DNA from 3 places in the Kitasatospora sp. NPDC056531 genome. Region 1 is predicted to be linked to each of the others. Evidence: riboswitches for the same ligand, from Rfam matches in the RefSeq annotation. Region 1 holds a riboswitch; each other region holds the start of a gene.
What was found. A riboswitch is a leader RNA that binds a small molecule or an ion and turns the genes downstream of it on or off. The one in region 1 is predicted to bind cyclic di-AMP.

Region 1 (14,592 bases):
CCGGGGGAGCCGTCGGGGGTGTCCATGCGGACCTCTCGGGGGCGGGCGGACGGGGCGGGGTGAAGGCGCTGTACAGCACCGGCAGGGCGACCAGCGCCCGCGACCACGGGGACGGCCGCCAGGCCAGTTCGCCCGCCGGGACGGCGAGTTGGAGGTCCGGCAGACGGTGCAGCAGGGTCTCGACGGCGGTCTCGACGATGATCCGCGCCGGGTGCTGGGCCGGGCAGACGTGCCGGCCCGCGCCCCAGGCGAGGTGCGCCCGGTTGCCGCCGAGCGAGCCCTGGGCGGCGGATGCGGCGCCCTGGGCGGCCGGGTCGGCGTTGGCCGCGGCCAGGCCGAGCACCAGCATGTCGCCGGCGCTGATGTACTGGCCGCCGAGCACGGTGTCGCCCGTGGCCCAGCGGCCGGGGAAGTTCTGTGTCGGCGGGTCGCGCCAGAGCACCTCCTCCAGCGCGTCGGAGACGGTCAGCCGTCCGCCGGTGAGTGTGGCCCGGAAGCGCCGGTCGGTCAGCAGCAGCCGCAGGGTGTTGCCGATCCAGTTGATGCAGGTCTCGTTGCCCGCGACCATCAGCACCACCAGGTGGTGCACCGCCTCCTCGTCGGTCAGCCCGGCCGGGTGGGCGAGCAGCCAGGAGGTGAGGTCGGCGCTGGGCGCGGAGCGGCGGCGGCGCACCAGGTCGGCCAGGATCTCCTGGAACTCCCCGGCGGCGCGCACCGATTCGGGCCCGCTGTCCACGAAGTGGCTGATCAGCTCGATCATCCGCGGCCCGGCCCCGGTGGGCAGGCCGACCAGCTGGGTGGAGACCAACAGCGGCAGCGCCCGGGCGTACTGGCCGATCAGGTCGGCGGTGCCGTCCGGGCCCCAGCCGTCGATCAGGCCGTCGGCGGCGGCCTCGGTGGTCTCGCGCAGCTGCCGGTGGTCGATCTGGGCCAGGGTGTCCGAGACGGCGGCGCGCAGCCGCTGGTGCTCGGCGCCGTCCAGGTTGAGCAGGGTGGGCCGCCAGGTGGTCATCGGCTGGAGCCGCGAGTCGGGGGCGAGCCGGCCCTCGGCGGGCACCCGCCAGTGCCGCGAGTCCTTGGAGAACAGGGCCTCGTTGCGGGTGAGTTCGAGCAGCTCGCCGTAGCCGAGGACGAGCCAGGCCTCCACCCCGGGCTCCAGCTCGATGGGCGCGACCGGCCCGTAGCGCTCGCGCAGCCGGGCGTACAGGCCGTGCGGGTCGTCGGCGACGGCCTGCCCGTACAGCGGGGTCAGCGGCACGCCGACCGGCAGCCCGCCGCCGTACGCGGCTGCGCCGTTCGGGGCCCCGCCGTACGCCGCGCCGCTGGAGGCGCCGCCGTGCGCGACCGGGCAGCCGGCGGCCCGCGGCGGCTCGGGGGCGGTCATCGCTGCAGCTCCAGCAGGGAGCTGCGGTGCAGGTGGTCCACGAAGTCGATCAGCAGGTCGTAGGACTGCCGCCGGTCACGCGCGTCGCAGTAGAGGATCGGTACCTCGGGCAGCACGTCCAGCGCCGAGCGCAGCTCCTCCTCCGGGTAGGTCGGCGTGTCCGGGAAGGTGTTGACCGCCACCGCGAAGGGGATGCGCTGCTCCTCCAGCCGGCCGAGCACGTCGAAGCTCTCGTCCGGCCGCCGTAGGTCGACCATCGCGATGGCGCCCAGCGCCCCGCGGGACAGGTCGTCCCACAGCGGCCAGAACCGCTGCTGCCCGGGCGTGCCGAACAGGTACAGCGCGAGCCGGGAGTTGAGTGTGATCCGGCCGAAGTCCAGCGCGACCGTGGTGGTGGTCTTGCCGCTGTGCCCGGTCAGGTCGTCCACGCCGCTGCTGGCGGCGGTCATGGTCTCCTCGGTGCGCAGCGGGGTGATCTCGCTGAGCGAACCGACCAGGGTGGTCTTGCCGACCCCGAACGGGCCGGTGACCAGGATCTTCACCGCGCCCTGCACCGAGGCCGGGAGGTACTGCGGCTCGGCCGGTACGTCGGCGGGGGCTTCAGCGGAGTTGGCGGAGGCCAACGAGCACCTCTTCCAGGAGGGTTGTGGGCAGGCGTTCGGCCTGCGGGACGGGCGGGAGCACCTGCACGGCGCCGAGGTCCCAGAGGTCACCGACCAGCACCTTGACGACGCCGAGCGGCAGCCCCAGGTGGGCCGCCACCTCGGCGACGGAGAGCAGGCTGTGGCAGAGCCCGAGGATGCGCCGGTGCTCGCGGTTGAGCAGAACGTGCTCGGGCAGTTCCGGGGGGCCGGATAACGCGCTGACCAGGCTCTCGATGGCCAGGTCGGCCCGGGTGGGGCGGCTGCGCCCACCGGTGATGACGTAGGGCCGGACGGGCCCGTTCACCGGTGGCCCCCCGCCGCGTGGTCGACCCGCGGCGGGCTGGTGAGGTGGGTTCCGATCCGCTCGACCAGGACCTGCATCTGGTACGCGACCAGCCCGGCGTCCACCGCCTCGCTGGTCACCACGGCCAGGTGCGCGCCGGCCCCGGCGGCGACGATGAAGAGGTAGCCGCCGCCGTACTCGATGATGATCTGGCGGGTGGCGCTGCCCGGTCCGCCGAAGCCCGCCGCGACGCCGCGGGCCAGCGACTGCAGTCCGGAGCAGGCGGCGGCGAGCCGTTCGGCGTCCTCGCGGGGGATGTCGGCGCTGCGGCCGATCTCCAGGCCGTCGTTGGAGACGACGACGGCGTGCTGGACCTGCGGGACGGCGATGATGTCGGCGAGCAGCCAGCCGAGATCAGGGGTGGTGGTCATGGAACTCTCCGGAGGGCTGGGGAAGTCGGGGGAGGGGGGAAGCAGGGCGGGAAGGGTCAGTGCGGGTCGGGCGGGGTCTGGGCCCTGGCCCGGGCGGCCGATCGGCCGCTGGCGGTGCCGGCCTGGAACATCGCCATGAACGCCTGCGCGTCCTGGGCCGAGCGGTACGGCGGGGTGGGCGGCGGGGGAGCGGCGTGCTGGGCGGGCCGGTTCGCGCGGTCGCGCCGGTGGCTCCGGCGGGGCAGTGGCGGCGGGGTGTCGCCGGTGGCGGGTGGCCGGCCGGTGGGTGGGGTCTCCACCAACGGGTGGCCGGCCGTCGGGTGGCCGGCCGTCGGGTGGTCGGCGGGAGTGGCCGGCCAAGGGTCGGGGCTGAACGCCCGGTCGTCCGGTCCGAGGCCGGGGACGGTGGGCGGCAGCGGCTCGGTGAGCAGGGCGTTCGGCAGCAGTATGACGACGCGGACGCCGCCGTACGGTGAGGGAGCCGAGCTGAGGGTGACCCGGAAGCCGTACTGCTCGGCGAGCCGGCCGACGGCGGCCAGGCCCAACTGCGGTACCTCGCCGAGCCGGGAGACCTCCAGGGCGCTGCCGCCGGCGAGCGCGGCGGCGGCCTTGGCGACGGCCTGTTCCGGCATGCCGACGCCGCCGTCGTCGATCTCGATCACCGCGCCGTTGTGCACCGGCATCAGGGTGACGAACACCTGGGTGCTGGGCGGGGAGTAGCGGGTGGCGTTGTCCAGCAGCTCGGCGATGGCGTGGATCAGCGCCTCGGCGGCTGCGCCGACCACCGCGGTCTCGATCCGGCTGCGGACCACCACCCGCTGGAACGGCAGGATCCGCGACTGGGCGCCACGCACCACGTCCTCCAGCGTGACCGGTTCCGGCCAGTGCCGTCCGGCCCGGGCGCCGCACAGGACGGCCAGGGTCTGGGCCAGCCGGGCCTGTTGGGCGGCGGCGTGGTCGGCCTTGAGCAGGCCTTCCAGCAGGGCCGGGTCGTCGTGGGTGCGCTCCATCTCGTCGAGCAGCGCCTGCTGGTCGTGGGCCATGACGAGGATGCGACGGGCGACGCTGAGGAAGGCCCGCTGGGTGGAGGCGGTGAGCTCCTGCTCCTGCTGGACGGCGGCCAGGTCGGCGCCCCGGCGGGAGAGTTCGGCGGTCAGCTGGTCCTGGAGCCGGGTGAGTTCGTCCTGCAGCCGGTCGGCCCGGCCGCGGTGGGTGACGGACACGGCGTGGTACCGCGCGGCGGCCAGGAGGGCGAGGACGGCGAGTACGCCGGTTGCCGTTACGGACCACTGAGTCATCGTCACGCCGCGAATTCTAGGGTGATGATCCTACGTAGGTGTGAACGGATCTCGCCAAGTGACCGGATCTCGTCAATATCGAGTCAATACGCCGTCAATCCAGCGTCGTTCGACCCCGATCCCGTGAGTCCGTCGAGGTCCGCGATCGTTCGTCCAGGGTCTTCCGACCCGGGTCGACGGTACGGGTGATGGCTGATTCACGTTCTGGGATGTGAGGGGCGTGTGTGCACGGTGTTGCGGAACGGGCGGGGTCCGGTGCGGCAGCAGCGCCACGTCGTCCGGCCTGGACCGGCGCTACCCGTTGCGGCCCGGTGCGGCTCAACCGGTCACGGCCGGACCGGCCGTACCCAGCCGCCGTACCAGCACCAGGGTCCGGTCGTCCGCGACGTCCTGCGCCACGGTGTGCACCAGCCTGCTCGCCGCGCCCCGGACCAGCTGCTGCTGCGGCCGGTGCGTGCGCACCTCCGGCTCGGCTGCGGCCAACAGTCGGCCCACCCCTTCGTCCAGGTCCCGGCCCGGCACCTCCACCAGGCCATCGCTGAACAGCAGCAGCGAGTCGCCGTACCCCAGTCGCCCGGACACCGGCGGGTACGGCGCGCCCGGCACCAGGCCCAGCGCCGGGCCGCCGTGCTCGGAGGGCTGCCAGCCGTTCCTCCGGCAGTACCGCACGGGCGGCGGATGGCCCGCGTTGAACAGCCGGTAGCGGCCGGTCGCCGGGTGCAGCGCCAGGTGGACGGCGGTGGCGAAGTCGTCCTCCCAGCCCATCCGGACCAGGTGGTCGTTGGCGGCCGGCAGGAACGCCTCCGGCGGCACCCGGCCCAGCAGCGTCGCGAAGGCGCCCGACAGGTGGGTAGACCGGGCGGCCGCCCGACTGCCCTTGCCCGACACGTCCACCAGCACCAGCTCCAGCAGGTCCTCCTCCGGGCGGTGGGCGCAGAGCAGGAAGTCCCCGGAGAAGGAGGCGCCACCGGCCGGGGCCAGCTCGCTGTCGAAGTGCCAGTCCAGCAGCCGCTCCGGGAGGCGGGCCAGCGTCCGGTTGTGCTCGGCCAGCTCCAGCAGCATCGTGTCGCCCTGGGTGCCGCGCAGCCCCAGCCGGTGCCGGAACCGGTTCGCCGACAGCACCGTCGCCCCCGTCGCGGCCAGCACCACCGTCACCCCCAGCCGCACCCCGCGCGGGTCCTGCACCACCGCCCCCAGCGCACTGCCCGCCAGCGCCGCGCACACCAGCACCAGCAGTTGCCCCCGCCGCAGCACCAGCCCGCCACCCACCACCGGCAGCACCAGCGCCGACGGCGGCCACCCGTACGGCATCAGGATCGGCAGCACCCCCAGCACCACCGTCACCGCGAGCAGCACCCCCAGCGCCACCCGCCCCGCCCGTATGTCCCCGTCCAGCAGCCGCCCGTACCACCGCCGCACCCTCGCCATCAGTGCGGGCACCCGGGACCTCCGCCAAGCGTGGGCGGTCCCCTGTCATGACCACCAGTCAGCCCGCCACACTAGCCCGTCCACCCCCACCACCCCCCCAGCCCCCACCCGCTTCGCACCAGAAGTCGGCGGGCCCGGCTTCCTACTCCTCCTCTTCCGCCTTCGGCCAGGCGTGGAGGCCGGTGGTGAGGGTGGTGATGAGGCGGTTGTGGGTGGTGGTGAGGTCTTCGGCGAGTTGGAAGGCGCCGGTGATGGAGAGGGAGGCGAAGCCGTGGGCGAGGGATCGGACGGTGCGGGCGGCGTGGATGGCCTCGGGGCCGTCGAGGCCGTAGGAGCGGAGGACGGCGATGATGACGCCGACGAGGCGGGTGGCCGCGCGGGTGAGGTCGTCGTCGGGTCGGGGGGCCTGGGGGAGGGCGGTGTAGCGGTGGGGGTGTTCGGTGGCGTAGGCCTGGTAGGCGCGCAGAACGGCGGTGACGGCGTCGTCGCCGCTGCGGCCGACCGCGGCCTCGGCGAGCCGGTCGGCCAGTTCCTCGGTGACCCGGACGGCGATCAGCCGGCGCAGTTCGGTCAGGCCGCCGCTGACGTGCTTGTACAGGGAGGGAGTGGCGACTCCTGCGCGGGCGGCGACGGAGGCCAGGGTGAGGGCCTCGGCGCCCTGCTCGTCGATGAGGGCGAGGGCGTGGTCGACGACCTGGTCCGGGGTCAGTCCTACTCGGGGCATGGGTTCGGTTTCTCCGTACGGCTGCGGTTCGGCGGGCTCGGCGGGCTCGGCGGGCTCGGCGGGTTCAGGCGAGCTCGGCGAGGAAGGGCAGCAGGGCGTCCGCGACGGCCTGCGGGTTGTCGGCCATCGGGTAGTGGCCGGACCCCTCGATCATCACCTTCCGGGTGCCGAGCGCCGCGGCCTGGCGCTCGGCGACGGCCGCCGGGTCCGGGAAGTCGGGGTCCTTGCTGCCCATCAGGACGAGCGAGGGGCAGCGGGCGGCCGCGCACCAGCCGATCGGCGCGGAGTCCCCGGCGACGTGTCCGCGGGTGGCGGTCTTGCGCCCGGGGGTGCGCAGGGCGGCGACCAGCCCGGCCACGTACGTGTCGAGGTCGGCGGGTCGGGGGCCGGGGAAGGCCATCTTGCGCAGGTAGAAACCCCAGACGGCCGGCCAGTGGACCATCGCGGTGCCCATGACGGCCATCACGCCGCGCATCAGGGCGTTGGCCCGGTGCTCGACGAAGGCGTCGATCAGCGCGATTCCGGCGACCCGCTGGGGAGCGTCCCCGGCGAGCTTGACCACGGTCGCCCCGGTGTAGGACTGCCCGACCAGGACGGCCCGCTCGATGCCGAGGTGGTCGAGCAGGGCGAGGACGTCGGTGGCGACGGCGGCCGGGCTGTAGTCGTCCCAGACGATCGAGGACTCGCCGAAGCCGCGCACGTCCATGGTGATGACCCGGCGCCCGGCGGCGGTGAGCAGCGGGTGCAGGTGCCGGTAGGCGCGGCGGCTGTCGAGCATTCCGGGGAGCAGGACGACGGGGGTGCCGTCGCCCTGCCGGGTGTCGTCGAAGGCGATCCGGCCGCCGGGGACGTCGAGGTACTGGGTGTTCGGGGTGACGGTGCCGTTCACGGTGGTCCTCCACGGGGTCGGTGCTGCCGATAGCCATAAAGCTATGGCTAATAGCCTTAGCCGTCAACCCCTTCTGCCGGTGTCCCGGGAACGGCTCAGACCCCCTCGGCCCGGAACGGATCGTGCTCGCTGAGCAGCTTCTCCAGTCGGGCCTGGTCGACCCGGGCGACGGTGTCCGAGGACTCCTGTCGGTCCCGGATCACCTTGGCCAGCGTGAAGGCGGAGGTGACGGTGTAGAGGAGGCCGATCCCGAGGAAGGCCCTGGTCCACCCGCCGACGGGCAGGTAGGCGATCCCGACGGCGAGGGCCCCGCCGGAGATCGCGAACGAGAGGACGGCCTGGACGTAGTACGCGGCCGTGGTGCGTGACTGCATCGGTGCGCTCATGGCGTCAGGATGCGGCGGCGCGGCCGGGCCGCACATGAGTAGGAGTACTCAGATGGACTAGGCGAATGATGGGTCGTTCGTTGACGTCCGACCACCTGCCCCCCAGCCGTCCCGGACGGATGGCTTGGAATCAGGGCCTCCTAGGATTAACGTTTGATAACGCAGCGCGGTCGTCAACGCCGTACCCAGACGGCACCGTGCGCCGTCGCCTAATCCCGCCGACCGGCCTCCGGGCAGGTCAGGGAGCCGGGGAACCACGTTCCTTGGGGTGAATCGGCGGGGCCCCGGCCCGGCCGTAGGAGACCTTCCTGCTCCGAACCCGTCAGCTAACCCGGTAGGCGCGAAGGAAGGAAAGGAGCGCGCCTCCGTGGCGTCGACGCACACCCCGGCACACCCGGCCGGCCCCGCAGCCGGTACCCAGCTCCTCGACCACCCCGGCACGGACGGGACCGAGTCGCTCGGCACCGACGACTTCGCTCCGGAGGCCGAGGCCAACCGCCACCGGATGCCGCGTCAGACCCGCGGGGCCTCCCCGCTGCTCGGCGTCACCGCCGTCGCCGCCACCCTGGGCGCCACCGGCTTCGCCTCCGCCACCCCGGCCGCCGCGCCCGCCGTCGAGGCCGCGGACGAGGCCCCGGTCACCCTCGCCGCCGACCCCGGCCTCGCGCTCGCCGCCCGCATCCAGCAGCAGGCCGACAGTCAGCGCACCGCCGCCGAGGAGGGCGCCCGCCTGCAGGCGGCGAAGGAGGCCGAGGCGAAGGCCGCCGCGAAGGAGGCCGACGCCAAGCGCGCCGCCGCCGAGGCCGAGCGTGCCAAGGCCGCTGCCCTCACCCTGCCGGTGAAGGACTACAACCTCTCCGCCCACTACGGCCAGAGCGCCCGCTACTGGGCCCACCTGCACACCGGCCTGGACTTCGCCGCCGACACCGGCACTCCGGTCTACGCGGTGGGCCAGGGCACCATCACCTCGGCTGGCTGGTCCGGCGCGTACGGCTACCGGATCGTCGAGACCCTGCCCGACGGCACCGAGATCTGGTACTGCCACCTCTCCTCGATCATCAAGGGCTCCGGCGCGGTCGGTTCCGGCCAGCAGATCGGCAAGGTCGGCGCGACCGGCAACGTCACCGGCCCGCACCTGCACCTGGAGGTCCGCCCGGGTGGCGGCGCCCCGGTCGACCCGGAGACCTGGCTCCAGCAGCGCGGCCTCAACCCCTGACGGGAACCCCTGAACTCCTGGCGGGAGCCCCGACGAGAACCGGGAGCCTCCGACGCGACGCCCGAGGGCCCCGGACACCCGGGGCCCTCGGCCGTTCACTCCGCAGACTCCGCAGACTCCGCCGGCAGCTGCGCCAGGTAGGCGTCGATCTCCTCCGCCCCCGGCTCCGGCGCCAGCTCCGGGAACTCCTCCACCAGCAGCCGCGGCAGCCCCGGCACCGTCCACCCGCCGATCAGATCGAGCGCGACCTCGGCCGCCGCCGTCTCGAACTCCCCGAAGTCCCCGGCCAGTTCGTCCGGCATCGGCCGCCCCAGCGCGTTCAGCTCGGCCAGGTTGCGGTAGCTGCGCCGCATCAGGCCCTGTTCCAGCAGTCGCCGCGCGCCGTCGGTGGCCATGCCGACCGACAGCACCCGGCCCGGCCCCCAGCCCTGCTCGTCCGGTTCGTCCAGCCAGCCGGTCGCCACCAGCGCCTCGAACCCGGCCAGCCGCTCCTCCTCGTCGAGCCCGGCGAAGCCGGCCAGCCAGTCCCGCACCGCCGCCCCGTCCGCGGTGTCCACGCCGTGGGCATGCAGCAGCACCGCGTACAGCCGCGGCCAGGTGACCAGGTCGGCGCGGCGCAGCAGCCCGGCCGCGACCTCGCCCTGCCACTCGGCCTCGGCGTGCAGCCGCTCCTGGCGCTTGGCGTTGAGCCGCTTCGCCGCCCGCTGGTGGTCGATCAACAGCCGCACGGCGTTGCCGTACGCGAGCGGGTCCGCCTCCGGGGCGGGTTGGACGTAGAGGTGGAGCCGCTCGTACAGCAGGTGCTCCACCGCGTCGGAGGTCAGTTCGGGCCAGCCGTCGTGCATCCTGCCCTCGCCCAGTTCCAGCAGCGCCAGCACCGTGCGCAGAGGCTGCTCGGCCACCGGCGCGCGGTCCTGCTCGGCCGCCCAGTCGAGCAGGTCGGCGGCCCTGGTGCGCGGGGCGAGCCGCAGGTCTTCGTCGTTCATATTCCGAACGGTAGCCGTCGGACGGGGGGTAGGGTCGGCAGCCATGGTCCCCGTACGCCTCACCGGCCCCAGGCTCGCCATCCGCGAGTACCACCACACCCCGGAGGAAGTGGACGCGCTGTACGCGTTGTACAGCGACCCGGAGGTGACCCGCTACCTCCCCTTCGAGCCGCGCGACCGGGAGACCTGCGCCGACCAGATCGAGCTGTACCTGGAGGAGGCGATGGCCGAGGAGCGGGACACCTACCGCCTCGCCGTCGTCCGGCGGGAGGGCGCCGAGGACCCGGCGGACGCGCTGCCGATCGCGCACGCCAGCCTCACCCTCGGCAAGTACCGCTCCGCTCACCTCGGTTACGTGCTGAGCCGCGGGGTGTGGGGCCGCGGCTACGCGGGCGAGATCGCCGGGCTGCTCTGCGAGCTCGCCTTCGGCCCGCTCGGGCTGCACCGGCTGGCCGCCCGGGTCGACGTGGACAACAAGCCCTCCGCCAAGGTGCTCACCAGGCTCGGCTTCCAGCTGGAGGGGCGGGTGCGGCACGACCTGTACAAGGGCGGCGTCTGGTCGGACTCGTACCTGTACTCGCTGCTCGTCGACGAGTGGCCGGGCCCGTCCGCCCCCTTCGCTTCGTCCTGATCCCGGAAGCGGACCGGAAGCGAGCCGGTAGCGGACCGGACGGGGGGTTAACCCCACCCCCGATCCGCCGGTCCCCCGGATACCCCCCGACCTGTGGTTCGACCAGACTGGACGACGTCAGCGAGTACGAACGACCGCGAGATCGAGGGGCCGGGGGCCGGGACATGAGCAGCAGCCGAAGCACGCTGGACCACGAGTGGGACGTCCTGGGCGGTCACGACGACGAGGGCCCGCGCCCCGTCCGGGCCCGCCGGACGGAGCAGCCGCCGGCTTTCTGGCGGGCGCCGTTCTCCGCGCACTACTACCGCGAGATCGGCTACGCGCTCACCGGCCTGCCGGTGGCGATCGCCGCCTTCACCGTCGCGATCACCATGTTCTGCTTCGGCCTCGGCACCTTCGTCACCGTCCTCGGCCTGCCGGTGCTGGCCGGCCTGACCATCGTCTCCCGCGGCTTCGGCCGGCTGGAGCGGGCCCGGGTGCGCGGCATGCTCGGCCTGGACGTGCCCGGGCCGGCGCCGGTGCGCCAGGTCCGTCCGGGTGGCTGGGGCGCGATCACCGCGCGGCTGGCGGACGCGGCGGGCTGGAAGGCCGTGCTGTACCAGGTGGTGATGTTCCCGTGGGCGGTGTTCAGCTTCGCCATGACGCTGGTGTTCCTGCTGCTCGGCTGGGCGATGGCGCTCTACCCGCTCTACCACTGGGTCTTCCCGACCTACACCCACTGGCGCGGCTACCAGCTGTTCGACTTCACCGACAGCGACCACGTCCGGCACGTCTACTACGTCGAGGGCACCTGGCAGATCGCCGCGTTCTCGATGGCCGGGGTGCTGCTGGTCTTCCTCACCGCGAGGCTGGTCCGCGGCCTGACCAATGTCAACCGGGCCGCCGCCCTGGGCCTGCTCGGGCGCTGAACCCGCCCGCCGTCCGGGCCCGCCGGCCCGCCGTGCGGGCCCGATCCACCGTTCGAGGCCCCGACCGCGCTCCGGATGCGGTCGGGGCCGGCCCGTGTTCGGATGGCCGGGTGGCCGCCGCACGGACCTCCGCGCCGAACCCCGGCATCCTGATCACCTCCCGTCCGCTGGACGAGTACTGCGCCACGTTCGGCCTCACCCGCGCCCTGCTCGCCGCCCTGCCCGGGCCGCTGCTGGACTGCCCCGGCGGCGCGGCGGGCCTGGCCGCCGAGGCGCGCGAGCTGGGCTGCCGGGTGATCGCCGCCGACCCGGCGTACGCCCTGCCGCTGCCCGAGGTGGCGGACCACGCCCTGGCGGCCCGGGGCTCGATGGCCGCCGCGATGGCGGCCCGCCCGCACCTGTACCCGGCGACCGGCCGCTGCCGGTCGGAGCGCTACCTGCGCAGCTGGGACCGCGCCCGCCGACTGTTCACCGCCGACTCGGCCGCCCACCCCCAGCGGTACGTGGCCGCTGCGCTGCCCCGACTGCCCTTCGCGGACGGCACCTTCGCCCTCACCCTGAGCGGCTACCTGCTCTTCGCCTACCCTGAACTGTTCGGCCCCGAGCATCAGTTGGCCGCACTGGCCGAGCTGGTCCGGGTCACCGCCGCGGACGGCGAGGTCCGCGTCCAGCCGCTGTACGACGGGTACGGGCGCCGTTGCGGGCACCTCGACCGGCTGCGGTACGCGCTCGGCGAGCACCGGATATCCAGCGAGGTCCGCCGCGTCCCCCGCGGGGACGGCCGCACCCGCCGGGTGCTGGTGCTGCGGGCCGCCGACCACCGCCGCCGGGAGCTCGGCGGCAGTCGGATCGGTAATAGTCACTAGGCCATTTCGTTCCTATACTCGCTCGCATGAGCGAGACCACGATCCGGCCCGCCGCGCCGGCCGACGCCGACCGGCTCACCGCGCTGATCCAGGCCTCCAGCGCCTACCGCGGCGCGTACTTCGCGATGATCGACGGCTACGTCGTGACGCCCGACTACGTGGAGCGCCACGAGGTCGGGATGGCCGTGACCGACGACGACCGGCTGCTCGGCTTCTACGCGCTGATCCGCGAACCGGCCGAGCTGGACCTGATGTTCGTCGCAGACGAGGCCCAGGGGCTCGGCATCGGACGGCAGTTGATCGCCGACATGCTCGACCGCGCCCGCGAGGCCGGGATCGCGGCGGTCAAGGTCGTCTCGCACCCGCCCGCCGAGGGCTTCTACCGGCAGCTGGGCGCCGAGCGCACCGGTACCCGCCCGCCGCGGGCCAAGACCCCCTGGGAGCAGCCCGAACTGCGCTTCACCGTCTAGGAGTCGTCGCCGACCGGCGGAACGGGCGGTGCCGACGGTGCCGACGGAGCGGGCGGTGCCGACGGTGCCGACGGAGCGGGCCGGGCCGTCGACGAAGGCGGCGAAGCCTGCGCCGGGACGAAGGCCGCCACCTGCAGCCGGGACAGGATCTTCTCCGCCAGCCAACTGCGGTCCGACCCGTACGGAATCCCCCGCGGGTCGACCAACTGCGCCGCCACCGCGTCCCGCAGCCGCTGCGCCTCGGTGCCGGGCAGCCGGGAGAGCAGGCCCCGCGCGGCCAGCAGCGCGTGGTACTGCTCGAAGCCCGAGCGCGGGTGCTCGATCGCGTCCAGCACGCACGGCAGGTCCGCCAGTGACGGGTCGCCCTGCATCAGTGCGAGCGCCTGGATCCGGCGGCCCTCGGAGCCGTCCGCGAAGAGGTCCCGCACCTGGTCGACGGTCAGCGCCGAGCGCTTCGCGGTGGAGCGGACCTCGGCGACCACGCCCTCCGGTCCGGCGGGGGAGCCCGAGGAGGGCGGCAACTGCGCTGCCAGCGCCGCCGGTTGCTCGGCACTGCCGCCGAGCAGCCCGAGGTGCTGCATCGCGCGCACCCGCAGGTCGTCCGCGCCCACCTTGTCGCCGTGCCGGTCGCGGTCCTGCCCGGCCAGGAAGAGGTCCAGCGCCTGGTCCGCGTCGGTCAGCGCCTGCGGCAGCGCGAGCCGGGTCACCAGCCAGCCGGCCAGGAAGCCGAGGACCAGGAAGTACAGCACCAGCGCGGCCGCGAACGGCACCGCCGCGTCCTCCCCGCCCAGCGCGGGCGCCAGCGCCGTACCGAGCTGGTGCAGTCGCTCACCGAGCGAACCGAGCTGGGTCAGCCCGACGCCCAGCAGCACCTTGGTCAGCCAGTCCGACACCTGCTCCAGGTTGGTGTTCGGCGCGTACGAGCCCTGCGGCTCGCCGGAGCCGCTCTTCACCCGGGGCACCCCGAACAGGAAGCCCAGCGCACCGCCGACCACCGTCGAGGCCCCGGCCACCACCAGCCCGCCGCCGAGTGCCTGCCAGGCGTGCTCCCGGCCGAGTGCGAACAGCAGCAGCCCGAGAAGTCCCGTCCCGCCGAGCACCCCGGCGGCCGCCCGCTGCGCCGTCCGCAGCGCCGACGTGCCGACCCGTCGCGCCTTCGCCATCGCCCACCCCCAGTGTCCGCTCCGCTGCGCCCCGTCGTTCCTGTGGTGGGGCCGCGCCGACTCTAGCGCCGCGGTCCCACCACGGGAACGGCCCGGGGGCGCCTCCGCTACGACGGGACCGGCCCTGAAAACACAGACAGCCCGCGGGCTGCTCCTCGATGCCGGCCCGTGCACTGGCCTGGCACCGAGGCACCGGGGATGTTCCGGTGAGCCCGCGGGCTGGGTGACTGCTGTGGATTTCGCCTGCCGGAGGCCAGGGGCCTCACCCTGCGCAGGCAGGGGCGGCTCTAGCGAGCAGCCACCTCACGCATCCTGATGGAACTCAATTCAGGATCACCTCCTTTCAGTGTGCCGCCACTGTAGGCAGCCCCCTGTCGGGAGGGCAACGGATTATTCGCGGCCGTTGCTCAGGCGGTCTTGATCTGGTCCTTGAACTTCGAGAAGTCGATCGTGTTGTCGGCCGGCGGGGCCTGGACGGTCAGCGGCTTGTCGAAGTCGGTGAGGTTGATCGTGGTCTTGCCGTCCTTGGCCGAGTCCGTCTCGATCCGGACCGGGTAGGGCTTGCCCTCGGTGGCGATGTGGAGCGTCGACAGCTCGCCCGAGTCGTCGGTGACCTTGAGGCTGAAGGTCTTCAGGCCGTTGATGTTGCCCGGAGAGCCCTTCTCGGCCTTGTTGGTCTTGCCGTCGGTGATCTGCTTGCTGAAGTCGGTGAGGCTGCAGAAGCTGGTCATCATCTTCATCTGCGGGTCGCTGTCGAACCCGGTCAGGTAACGACCCTTGAGGAGCTCGGCGACCTTGCCGCCGTCCTTGCCGCCGTTCTTGCTGCTGATGGCCGTCCAGAAGGCGCTGTCCCCCTTCATGTAGGAGGCCTTGCCATCGTTGATG
Region 2 (5,283 bases), on a different contig from region 1:
GCCGCTGAGCTCGTCGTTGGGCGCGTCGTAGCGGTGGGCGTACACGGTGGCGGTGCTCATCTGCAGCCAGACGGCGGGCGGGCGGCGGGCCGCGGCGATCGCCTGGCCGACGGCCCGGGTGGAAAGCACCCGGGAGTCCATCATGGCCCGCCGGTTCTGCTCCGTGTAGCGGCAGTTGACGCTACGCCCGGCCAGGTTGACCACCACGTCGCTGCCGTCCACCTCCGCCGCCCAGGACCCGACGCTCCGCCCGTCCCACCCGACCTGGCTGGGCCCGGCGGGTCTGCGGCTGAGGACGACGACCTGGTGTCCGGCGGCCGTCAGGCTGCGGTCGAGCAGGCTCCCGAGCGCGCCGGAGCCGCCGGGAATGACGATCTTCATGAGTTCCCCCTCATCTCCCATCTTCGGCTTCGAGCCTAGCGCGCTAATTGAACACGTTCAAATTTGCCTCGCGGGGCAACCGCCAGCCGCCGACGGCGGACACCGTCGCGCCGGAGATCGCGCCCCGGGTGTTCCGGTCCACGAGGTTTGACGGACCGTTTCCGGTCAGATATGGCGATCGTTCGATCCAGATCTATCGGGGAACTGATCACCGCCGCTAAGGTGCGGCGCGTCCCGTTGTTACGCCCTCCCGTGCCGCTCCGACGGCGGGGAGACGACCGATCGGAACGATGTCGCCGTGACCACGATCCTCCGCCAGCTGATGACCCGCGCCGGAAGGGCGGCCGCGACGGTCGCCGTGCTCGCGGCCGCCCTCGCCGGCACGACGGCCGGCACCGCCTCGGCGGCCGGCGGCTGGAGCTGCTCCGGGGCACCCGTCCCGAACGGCTACGTCATCACCATGTACAACCCCGGCGGCTGCAACAACCACGGCGCATGGTTCCAGCAGCCCGCCCAGAACCGCCTGTGGACCTGCTCCGGCTCGCCGATCGTCTCCGGCTACGTGCTGACGAACTACGACTCCCGAGGCTGCAGCGGCGTCGGCGCCTGGTTCCACGAGCTGGTCCGCAACGGCATCTGGACCTGCCCGTACTCGCCCATCCCGGCCGGCTACCGCAGCACCACCTACGACGCCCGCGGCTGCGGCGGCCTCGGCGCCTGGCTCACCGCCAAGGCCTGAGAAGCGGGGCCCGCCGACGGAGGCGACCCCTTGGTCGCCCCCCCGTGCGGCCACCGACGGCAAGCTCCTGACGCTCGGCCTTCGCACCGGCGACGCGCGTTCTCCGGGCGCCCCGTCGGGTCGCGGGACCCGGGATGCATCCCGCCAGGAACCACACCGACTCGCCTGCCAAGCCCGCTCGGTGCACCCGCCCTCCCGCCGGGCGCACCGCGTGGAGGGGTCAGACCGCGCCGCGGTCCCGTCCGGACCCCGGGTACGCCGACGGCCCGGCTCACGCACCGCGACGTGAACCGGGCCGGTCAGGTGGCCGCTCGGCAGCCCGTCAGCCGCCGTACATCCGGCCGACGGGCGGTACTCGCTCGGACCCATCGGTTCGAAGAGGCCGATCAGGTCCGATCAGTACGCGTTGTGCACCTGCCAGAACGCCCAGGCGGCGTTCGGGCTGCCGTAGACGGTGTTCATGTACTGCAGGGCCCACTTGAGCTGGGTGGCGGGGTTGTTCTGCCAGTCGGAACCGGCCGAGGCCATCTTGTTGCCGGGCAGCGCCTGCGGCAGGCCGTAGGCACCCGAGCTCGGGTTCGTGGCGTGGATGTTCCAGCCGCTCTCGTGGCTGATGATCTGGTCGAACGAGGCCAGTTGGTTCGCCGGGACGATCGAGGCCGCGAGCGCCTGCAGCGCGGCCGGGGTGTTGGCGACCGGAGCGGCCGGGGTCGCGGCCAGCGGGCTGGCGGCGGCCGGCTTGGCCGGAGCCGCGGCAGGCGCCGGGGCGGCCCCGCCCAGGGTCAGGTGCTGGCCAGGGTAGATCTTGCCCGGGCCCTTGGTCAGCACGGACTTGTTGAGGTCGTAGAGCTTCTGCCAGCCACCCTGCACGTGGTGCGCGGTGGCGATCTTGGTGAGGGAGTCACCGCTCTGGACGGTGTAGCCGGCGGGCGCCTGCGGGGCGGCGGCCGGGGCCGAGTGCACCGGGGCGGACTTGACCGGGGCGGACTTGACGGGGGCGGCGTTCGCGGCGGTGGCGGCGACCACCGGGATGCCGGCGCCGACGCCGACGACCACGGCGGCCGCGACGATGCGCTTGACGGAACCGACAGCGAACAGGCTGGGGCGAGCGTTGACGGGCAGCATGAAGAGCGATTCCTCTCACACGCCTGCGAGGTGAGCTGTCGGGTTCGGGCTGGAGTTGCCCGGCCGCACAGAGACGCGGCTTCACCCCTAGCCCCGCCGGAACCAGTCCGGATGAGGCGACTTACCTGTGGGTCCCCCGCTCCTGCCGCGGTGCTTCATGGATGCACGTGCCCGCCCGATCCGGCGGCAGGATTCGGCGTTCCGGAGAGCGGGGTTCGTTTCGTACGGAGACGAACGAGAAGGACCGTAAACGGCACGGAGCCAATAGCACAAGCCCTCGTGAGCTGGGTCACGGTCCGGCCGGATTGTCCGAATGATCCGCAATAGCGCTTGATAACGATTCGGCAACGCCCCTATGAGTGCGTGTCAGCGCGGGCCGCCGCACCCAGTGCGGCGGCCACCGCCCGATGGCGCGCCGTGCGGGTCGCAGGTCCGGGCCGGCGCGCCCGCCCTTTGGCGCGTCGACCTGACCAGTGGTCAGCCCGCCCGCCAGCCCTGCGCGCCGACGCCGTCCGGCACCTCGGCTGCCGGATCGTACGGGGTGCGGGTGTGGACGAAGCCGGCCCGGTCCAGGTGGTCGACCGCGCCGTCGGCCCGGCGCACCACACGCAGCGGCTCGCCCGCGCAGTAGCCGTCCAGCCCGGTCCAGGTCCCGTCCGGCTCGGGCCGGAACCGTGAGGTACGGGCCGCACCGCCCAGCGCTGTGAGCTCCAGCACACGGCCGGCTCGCAGGTGCAGCGCGACCGCGCTGGCGCCCCAGTACCAGGGGCCGGTCTGCGCCAGCAGTTCCTGGTCGGCGTCGGCGAAGGGCCACCAGGGCTCGGGGATCCCGCGGCTCATGCTCGGCGGTGATCGCGATCAGGTCGCGGGCCAGCCGGCCGAGGTTGAGGCCGGCCGTGGTGTTGGCGAGCGTGACGGCCACCACATCGTCCTGCGAGCTGAACAAGAGCGAGACGAGAAAGCCGGGCATCGAGCCGCCGTGGCCGACCAGCAGCCGGCCTTCCACCTGCTGGAGCTGCAGCAGGCCGTAGCCGGCCGACCCTGGGGGTGGGCCCAGGCAGCCGGGCGGGAGATCCGTAGACCGATTGCCGCGCCTGGCCGTCGTCGGCCCCGGCAACCGCGGGAGCGACGAGCCTCACGGCGGCCACCGTCCCCGCCGTGTCCTCGACGTCCAGCAGCAGACCCATCAACGCTTACGCAGCCTCAGGAACATCGGCGCAGGAAGCAAGGTCACTCCCGGCGCGAACCCGTTGCGACCTCGAAGGAGACGAAGCCTCGGCCAAGGCCGCCTCCACCCACTCACCATCTCTGACACAACCAGACAATCTCATGCCTCACGAAGAAGATCGAACCCGGATCGAGGGCGTGTCCAGTGAACGGCTCTTACAAGATTCTCGTAGTCGGTGATCGCTTCAACCGGCGTGTGGTGTCGGCTTGTTGGCGGTGGCAGGCTGGCTGTGTGTGTTGTCACGGTGGGGGACCTGCTGCCGCAGCCGGCCGCGGTGCAGGTCGAGCAAGTGGAGACCAGTGGGGATCTGCTGCGGATCACGGCCCGGACCAGGGATGACGCTCCGGCGGTGTGTCCGGGGTGCGGGCAGTCGCCGCTTCCGTCTCCGGCACCGCAGGCTCCGGCAGGCTGCGGAACAGCGCCCAGCTCAGCACCGGCATCACCACCAGCGGTAGCAGCGCCGTCCGCAGGGAGGTCGCGTCCGCGAGGGCTCCGATCAGCGGGCTGGCCAGGCCGCCGATGCTGACCGTCAGCCCGAGGGTGATCCCGCTCGCGGTGCCGATCCGGCTGGGCAGGTAGTCCTGCCCGAGCGTGACCTGCAGCGAGAACGGCACGTACAGGCCCGCTGAGGTCAGCGCCACGAACAGGTACAGCGCCGGGCCCGGCACCAGCAGCACCCCGGCCACCGCCACCGCCGCGACCAGGTACGACCAGCGCGCCACCGCGACCCGGCCCCACCGGTCCGCCAGCGCCCCGCCCAGCACCGAACCCACCGCGCCGCCCGCGTACAGCACCACCAGCGCCGCGGTGCCGGCCGCCGTCCCGCCGCCGAGGCGCTGGGTGGCGAACAGGGACAGGAAGGTGCTCAGGCCGACGAAGGCGATCGAGCGGCACACCACGGCCAGCGACAGCTTCACGAAGGAGGCCCGGTCGTCCCGGCCCGCCTTCCGCACCGCGCCCTCCCCGGCGGCGCGCCGCCGCGCCAGCTCGCGCAGCACCGGCGGGCACAGCGCGGCGCCCGCCAGGGCCGGCAGCAGGAGCAGCGGGGTCAGCCGCAGCCCGCCGGTCCCGACCACCACGGCGACCAGCAGCGGGGCCGCCGCGAAGCCCAGGTTGCCGCCCAGCGAGAACCAGGCCATCCCCCGGTGGCCGGCCCCGGCGCCCTGCGCGACCGAGCGGGCCACCTGCGCCGATTCTGGGGGGTAGGCGGCCACCCCGACGCCGGACAGCGCCACGCAGGCGAGCGTCGGCCCGTAGGAGCCGCCCACGCCGCTGAGCGCGATGCCCGCGCCGCCCAGCAGTGTGCTGACCGGCAGCAGCCAGGGCAGCGGCCACCGGTCGGTGAGCGCCCCGAACAGCGGCTGCGCCACCGAGGACAGCAGCGAGGCGGCCAGCACCACGCCCGACACGGCGGCGTAGCCGTAGCCGCGCTCGGCCACCAGGAAGGGCACCAGGGCGGCCACCGCACCCTGGTAGACGTCCACGCAGGAGTGTCCGACGGACAGCAGTGCGATCGACGTATTCTGCGACAGCCGTTTCGTCATCCGGACATGCTCGGGCCAGCACATCCTGTCGGACTTCCGATAATCTGCCAGTCAATGTCGAAGATCCGCCACGATCCCGTCGCCCCGACCCGCGCCCAGCTGCTGCCCTCCGGCACCGGGATCGACGCCCACCGCCACGACGACCACCAGATCGCCTACGCCGCCCGGGGCGTGGTCGCGATCACCACCGACGCCGGCTCCTGGGTCGCCCCCGGCAACCGCGCGCTCTGGATCCCGGCCGGCACCATCCACGCCCACCAGGCGCA
Region 3 (5,283 bases), on a different contig from region 1:
ACCGAGAAGCTGGCCGAGCTGGAGCGCCGGGTCGCCGGGCACCTCGGCTTCGAGAACGTGCTGACCAGCGTGGGCCAGGTCTACCCGCGCTCGCTGGACTTCGAGGTGCTCACCGCCCTCGTCCAGCTGGCCGCCGCGCCGTCCAGCCTGGCCAAGACCATCCGTTTGATGGCCGGCCACGAGCTGGTGACGGAGGGCTTCAAGGAGGGCCAGGTCGGCTCCTCTGCGATGCCGCACAAGATGAACACCCGCTCCTGTGAGCGTGTCAACGGCCTGGCCGTGATCCTGCGCGGCTACGCCTCGATGACCGGCGAGCTGGCCGGTGACCAGTGGAACGAGGGCGACGTCTCCTGCTCGGTGGTGCGCCGGGTCGCGCTGCCGGACGCCTTCTTCGCCTTCGACGGCCTGCTGGAAACCTTCCTGACCGTCCTCGACGAGTTCGGCGCCTTCCCGGCCGTGGTCGAGGCCGAGCTGGACCGCTACCTGCCGTTCCTGGCCACCACCAAGGTGCTGATGGGCGCGGTGCGCGCGGGCGTCGGCCGGGAGACCGGGCACGAGGTCATCAAGGAGCACGCCGTCGCCTCCGCGCTGGCCATGCGCGCGGGCGCCCGGGAGAACGAGCTGCTGGACCGACTGGCCGCCGACGAGCGGATCCCGCTGGACCGGGCGGCGCTGGACGCGCTGCTGGCCGACAAGCTGTCGTTCACCGGTGCGGCCGGGGCGCAGGTCGCCGAGGTGGTCCGCCAGGTGGAGGCCGTCGCGGCGGCCTACCCGGAGGCGGCCAAGTACGCGCCCGCCGACATCCTCTGACGCGGCGTCAGTTGTCTGGCGAGGGCCCTGCCACCGTTCCGGTGGCGGGGCCCTCGGGCGTCTTGGTGTGTCCGGGGTCGAGCGGCGGGGTGGTGGTGGCGCAGGGCCAGTCGCAGTTCGGCTCGGCCACCGGGTGCTCGTCCGGGGTGAGCACGTTGCCCCGGACGGTGACGAAGGCGATCAGCCCGCCGCAGGCCAGCAGGCCCGCGCAGATCAGCATCGCGGTGTGGAAGGCGGAGTCCACCGAGGACGGCACCCGGTAGGCATCGCCGCTCAGGCCGGCCAGCGCGGGGAGGGCGGCCACCGCGAGCAGGCCGGCCGCGCGGGCGGCGGCGTTGTTGACGCCGCTGGCGATGCCCGCGTGCCGTACGTCGACGGCGGCCAGCACCGTCGCGGTCAGCGGTGCGACCAGCAGGGTCATCCCGCTGCCCATCACCGCGACGGCGGGCAGCACGTCCGCCCAGTAGGAGGAGCCGGGGCCGGTGCGCAGCATCAGCAGCACCCCGGCGGCGCAGAGCAGCGGGCCGACGGTGAGCGGGATGCGCGGGCCGATCCGCTTGCCGAGGCGGCCGGCGCGCGCCGACAGGGTCAGCATCAGCACCGTGATCGGCACCAGGGCGAAGCCCGAGACCAGGGGCGAGAAGCCGGACACGATCTGCAGTTGGACCACGAGCAGGAAGAACACCCCGCTGAAGGCCGCGTAGACGCAGAGGGTGACCAGGTTCACGGCGGTGAACAGCCGGGACGAGAACAGCCCGAGCGGCAGCATCGGATCGGGCACGCGGCGCTCGACGGCGACGAAGGCGGCGCCGAGCAGCAGGCCGATCGCGCCGGTGAGCCAGACGGCGGGGGACAGGCCCTCCCCTGCGGCGGTGAGCGCGTAGGTGATCGCGCCGAGGGCGAGTGCGGCGAGCAGTGCGCCGGGCACGTCGAAGCGGCCGGAGGCGGACTCGTCGCGGCTCTCCGGGACGTAGCGGGAGGTGACCGCGATCACGGCGGCGGCCAGCGGCAGGTTCAGCAGGAAGATCCAGCGCCAGCCGGGGCCGTCCACCAGCCAGCCGCCGAGGAAGGGGCCGATGGCCGCGGACACCCCGCCGAGGCCGGACCACAGGCCCACCGCCGCCGAGCGGTCGTCAGGATGGAAGACGGCCTGGAGCATGGCGAGCGAGCCAGGGGTGAGCAGCGCCCCGCCGATGCCCTGGACGGCGCGGGCGGCGATCAGCACGTTGATGTTCGGGGCGAGGGCGCAGGCCGCGGAGGCGGCGGCGAACCAGACCACGCCGATCAGGAAGACCTTGCGCCTTCCGTACCGGTCGCCGAGCGCGCCGCCGAGCAGGATCAGGCCCGCCAGGGTGAGCAGATAGGCGTTCAGCGTCCATTGCAGGGACGCCAGGGAGGCACCGAGGTCGGCGCCGATCCGGGGCAGGGCGACGTTCACCACGGTGCCGTCGAGCAGCGCCATGCTGGAACCGAGCACCGTTGCCAGGAGAACCCAGCGGCCCTGCGCGGTGCTCAGGCGCAGGGTGCCGGCCGTTGAGGTGGCCACGGCCTGATCCTGCGCCCGGCGGGGTGCACGTGACAAGGGTCACCGGGACGGTGTGTCCGGGGTGGTCGGTGCGTGAGCGGACGGTCACTCTGGGCCGCCGAGGTCGGCGAAGGGTCGTGGATCAGTGGCGCCGAGTGAATGGATTGTGTACGCACTGTGCTGCGGGTCATGCGGAGGGTCACCGCGCCCCGGAGGGTTGTCGCCGGTTCAAGAGATCGACATTGCTTCACCCGAACGGATGGGTTTTAGTTCAGCGACTACCTGGCCAGCCCGGGTGGACCCACCGGGTGGAACGCCGAGTCCTGCCGCTGTCCGGTGGTTCGAACTGAGCTCTGCACGGCAGGAGCGGGGGACCCACAGGTAAGTCGCCGGACCGGAGGTCCGCGCTGTTCAGCGCGAACGTCCAGGACCGGCTTGGGGTGAAGCCGCGCATGCGGCCGGGCAGCTCCAGCCCGAACCCGACAGCTCACCTCGCAGGCGTCGGAGAGGAATCCCATGCCTGCTCAGGCTCGTCGTATCGCCCTGCCCCGCGCCGCCCGCATCGGCATCGCCACCGCCGTCACCGGTGTCTCCTTCGCCCTGCCGCTCGTGACCACGATGAGCGCCCAGGCCCACAACGCCCCGGCCGCCTCGGTCGTGCAGCACGCCGCCGCCGTCGACGCCGAGTCGGCGGCCCCGGCCGCCGCCCACGAGGGCTACCGCGTCGTCGGCGGCGACAGCCTGTCCAAGATCGCTGACGCCAGGAACGTCGAGGGCGGCTGGCCCGCGTTGTACGAGCAGAACCGCTCGGTGGTCGGTGCCGACCCGAACCTGATCTTCCCGGGTCAGTGGCTGTCGCTCGCGGCCCACGCCGATGCCGCCGCCCAGTCGGCTGCTCCGGCCCAGCTGGCCGCTCCGGCCGAGCCCGCGGCCCCGGCCGAGCCCGCGGCCCCGGCCGAGCCCGCGGCCCCGGCCGAGCCGGCCGCTCCGGTCACCCAGAGCGCCGCAGCTGCCGCAGGCGCTCAGGTGCAGGTTCAGACCGAGGCCGCCAAGCCGGGCGCCCAGGTCCAGACCCGGATTCAGAACGCCGCTCCGGCTAAGGCCGTCGCTGCCGCCCCGGCTAAGGCCGTCACCGCCGCTCCGGCTAAGGCCGTCGCTGCCGCCCCGGCTAAGGCCGTCACCGCCGCTCCGGCTAAGGCCGTCGCTGCCGCCCCGGTCGCCGCCACCTTCGGCTACGTCGCCCCGCTGGCCAACCCGGTGCTGGGCGAGGCCTACGGCGTGGCCGGCTCGATGTGGGCCTCCGGCCACCACACCGGCCAGGACTTCGTCGCCTCCACCGGCACCCCGGTGCGCGCGGTCGCCAACGGTGTCGTGGTGAAGGCCGGCAACGGCGGTGCCTACGGCAACGAGGTCGAGATCAAGCTCGCCGACGGCAAGTACGCCCAGTACGCGCACCTCTCCGTGATCGGTGTGAAGATCGGTCAGACCGTCACCGTCGGCCAGCGGCTCGGCCTCTCCGGCGCCACCGGCAACGTGACCGGCCCGCACCTGCACTTCGAGATCCGCACCGGGTCGGAGTACGGCTCGGACATCAACCCGGTCACCTACCTGCGGGCGCACGGCGTCGCGCTCTGACGCTGCGCAGACCCTGTTCGGACCCCGCGCTGACCGCGGGTTTCAGGAACCACCGCTGGTGCGGGGCGAATCGACCGCCCGGGATGGTCATGTCGGGTGACCGCTCGACCGGGTGATCGCCGCACTGGTGGACATGGGCGCGGGACACGCCCAAGGCCGGCCCGGCTTCGCGAGGACCCCTCGTGGAGCCGGGCCGGCCGTTGCCGTTCGCGGCTCCGGATGAGTTCGAGTGGTCGAACTGGGCGTCAACTCCTGCTGGCTTTGGCGAGATTCGTCGTCTTTTGGGCGCGGCCCCGGTCGCGCGATGCTGTCGGGCAGTCGGCGCCCGGCCTTGCTCCGCTTGCGTGAGGGTCTGGACGGGCGAGGAGGCCGTATGGCGGTCGGGAGCGGGGACGCGGTCGGGGAACGGGCCGACGCGGGCGGGGTCGACCGGTTGAAGGCGGGCTCGGTCGGCCTGGTGGGCGTGGTGTTCATGGCGGTCGCCACGGAGGCCCCGATCACCGCGATGACCGGGAACCTGCCGATCGTCGTCGGGCAGGGCAACGGGGCCGGTCGCCCGCCGCGTACATCGTGGCGACCGTGGCGCTCACGGTGATCTCGGTCGGGTACGTGGCGATGGCCCGCCACATCACGGCCGCCGGGGCGTTCTACGGGTACATCTCGCACGGGCTGGGCCGGGTCGCCGGGATGGCCTCGGGGCTGTTCGCGGTCATGGCGTACATCGTCCTCGAGGCCTCGATCATCGGCTTCTTCGCGTACTCGCTGCGCGGGCTGGTCCGTTCGCAGCTGGGGTGGACCTCGGCTGGGGTTGGTACGCGCTGTTCGGGGTGGCCGTGATCGGGGTGATGGCCTGGTTCGACCTGCACCTGACGGCGAAGGTTCTCGGGGTGGCGCTGGTGCTGGAGATCGGGGTGCCAGGCGCGGTCTCGCTGGCCGTACTGGCCTCCGGCGGCGGGCCGGACGGGATCGTGGGTGAGGCGGTGCACCCACTGAACGCGCTGAAGGGGGTGGGGAGTTCGGGCGCGGCGGGAGCCGGGTTGGGGCTGTTCTTCGCGTTCTGGTCCTGGGCGGGCTTCGAGTCGACCGCGATGTACGGGGAGGAGTCGCGCGACCCGAAGCGGGTGGTGCCGCGGGCCACCCTGGTGTCGGTGGTCGGGATCGGGCTGTTCCACGTCTTCGTGTCCTGGATGATCGTGTCCGGCAACGGAGTCGGGCACGCGATCGCGGTGGCGGGCGGGGCGGTGCCGGGCAAGGACGGGAACAGCCTGTTCTTCGACCTCTTGGGCGCGCACCTGGGGGCCTGGGCGGTGACG

Region 2: linked by a shared signal. The riboswitch ahead of ACFQ87_RS43815 (LysM peptidoglycan-binding domain-containing protein) and the one ahead of ACFQ87_RS04685 (M23 family metallopeptidase) in region 1 are both predicted to bind cyclic di-AMP.
Region 3: linked by a shared signal. The riboswitch ahead of ACFQ87_RS27455 (peptidoglycan DD-metalloendopeptidase family protein) and the one ahead of ACFQ87_RS04685 (M23 family metallopeptidase) in region 1 are both predicted to bind cyclic di-AMP.

The regions. Positions count from the first base shown of each region.
Region 1 is NZ_JBHTTU010000002.1:413,392-427,983, forward strand. Features, by position in the region: gene ACFQ87_RS04640 (cytochrome P450) at 1-1,384, opposite strand, end outside; gene ACFQ87_RS04645 (ATP/GTP-binding protein) at 1,381-2,007, opposite strand; gene ACFQ87_RS04650 (DUF742 domain-containing protein) at 1,985-2,332, opposite strand; gene ACFQ87_RS04655 (roadblock/LC7 domain-containing protein) at 2,329-2,742, opposite strand; gene ACFQ87_RS04660 (ATP-binding protein) at 2,799-4,040, opposite strand; gene ACFQ87_RS04665 (PP2C family protein-serine/threonine phosphatase) at 4,359-5,480, opposite strand; gene ACFQ87_RS04670 (TetR/AcrR family transcriptional regulator) at 5,611-6,192, opposite strand; gene ACFQ87_RS04675 (alpha/beta fold hydrolase) at 6,257-7,081, opposite strand; gene ACFQ87_RS04680 (YiaA/YiaB family inner membrane protein) at 7,177-7,467, opposite strand; cyclic di-AMP (ydaO/yuaA leader) riboswitch at 7,664-7,822, shown strand; gene ACFQ87_RS04685 (M23 family metallopeptidase) at 7,835-8,683, shown strand; gene ACFQ87_RS04690 (hypothetical protein) at 8,779-9,669, opposite strand; gene ACFQ87_RS04695 (GNAT family N-acetyltransferase) at 9,713-10,300, shown strand; gene ACFQ87_RS04700 (sensor domain-containing protein) at 10,465-11,208, shown strand; gene ACFQ87_RS04705 (hypothetical protein) at 11,319-12,074, shown strand; gene ACFQ87_RS04710 (GNAT family N-acetyltransferase) at 12,101-12,544, shown strand; gene ACFQ87_RS04715 (hypothetical protein) at 12,541-13,707, opposite strand; gene ACFQ87_RS04720 (hypothetical protein) at 14,115-14,592, opposite strand, start outside.
Region 2 is NZ_JBHTTU010000190.1:106-5,388, forward strand. Features, by position in the region: partial or broken gene ACFQ87_RS43805 (NAD-dependent epimerase/dehydratase family protein) at 1-381, opposite strand, end outside; gene ACFQ87_RS43810 (hypothetical protein) at 680-1,120, shown strand; gene ACFQ87_RS43815 (LysM peptidoglycan-binding domain-containing protein) at 1,517-2,176, opposite strand; gene ACFQ87_RS43820 (hypothetical protein) at 2,094-2,279, shown strand; cyclic di-AMP (ydaO/yuaA leader) riboswitch at 2,253-2,454, opposite strand; gene ACFQ87_RS43825 (hypothetical protein) at 2,723-3,085, opposite strand; gene ACFQ87_RS43830 (MFS transporter) at 3,791-5,005, opposite strand; partial or broken gene ACFQ87_RS43835 (AraC family transcriptional regulator) at 5,072-5,283, shown strand, end outside.
Region 3 is NZ_JBHTTU010000038.1:35,639-40,921, forward strand. Features, by position in the region: gene purB (adenylosuccinate lyase) at 1-810, shown strand, start outside; gene ACFQ87_RS27450 (MFS transporter) at 818-2,272, opposite strand; cyclic di-AMP (ydaO/yuaA leader) riboswitch at 2,675-2,849, shown strand; gene ACFQ87_RS27455 (peptidoglycan DD-metalloendopeptidase family protein) at 2,852-3,970, shown strand; gene ACFQ87_RS27460 (hypothetical protein) at 4,344-4,565, shown strand; gene ACFQ87_RS27465 (hypothetical protein) at 4,550-4,807, shown strand; gene ACFQ87_RS27470 (APC family permease) at 4,762-5,283, shown strand, end outside.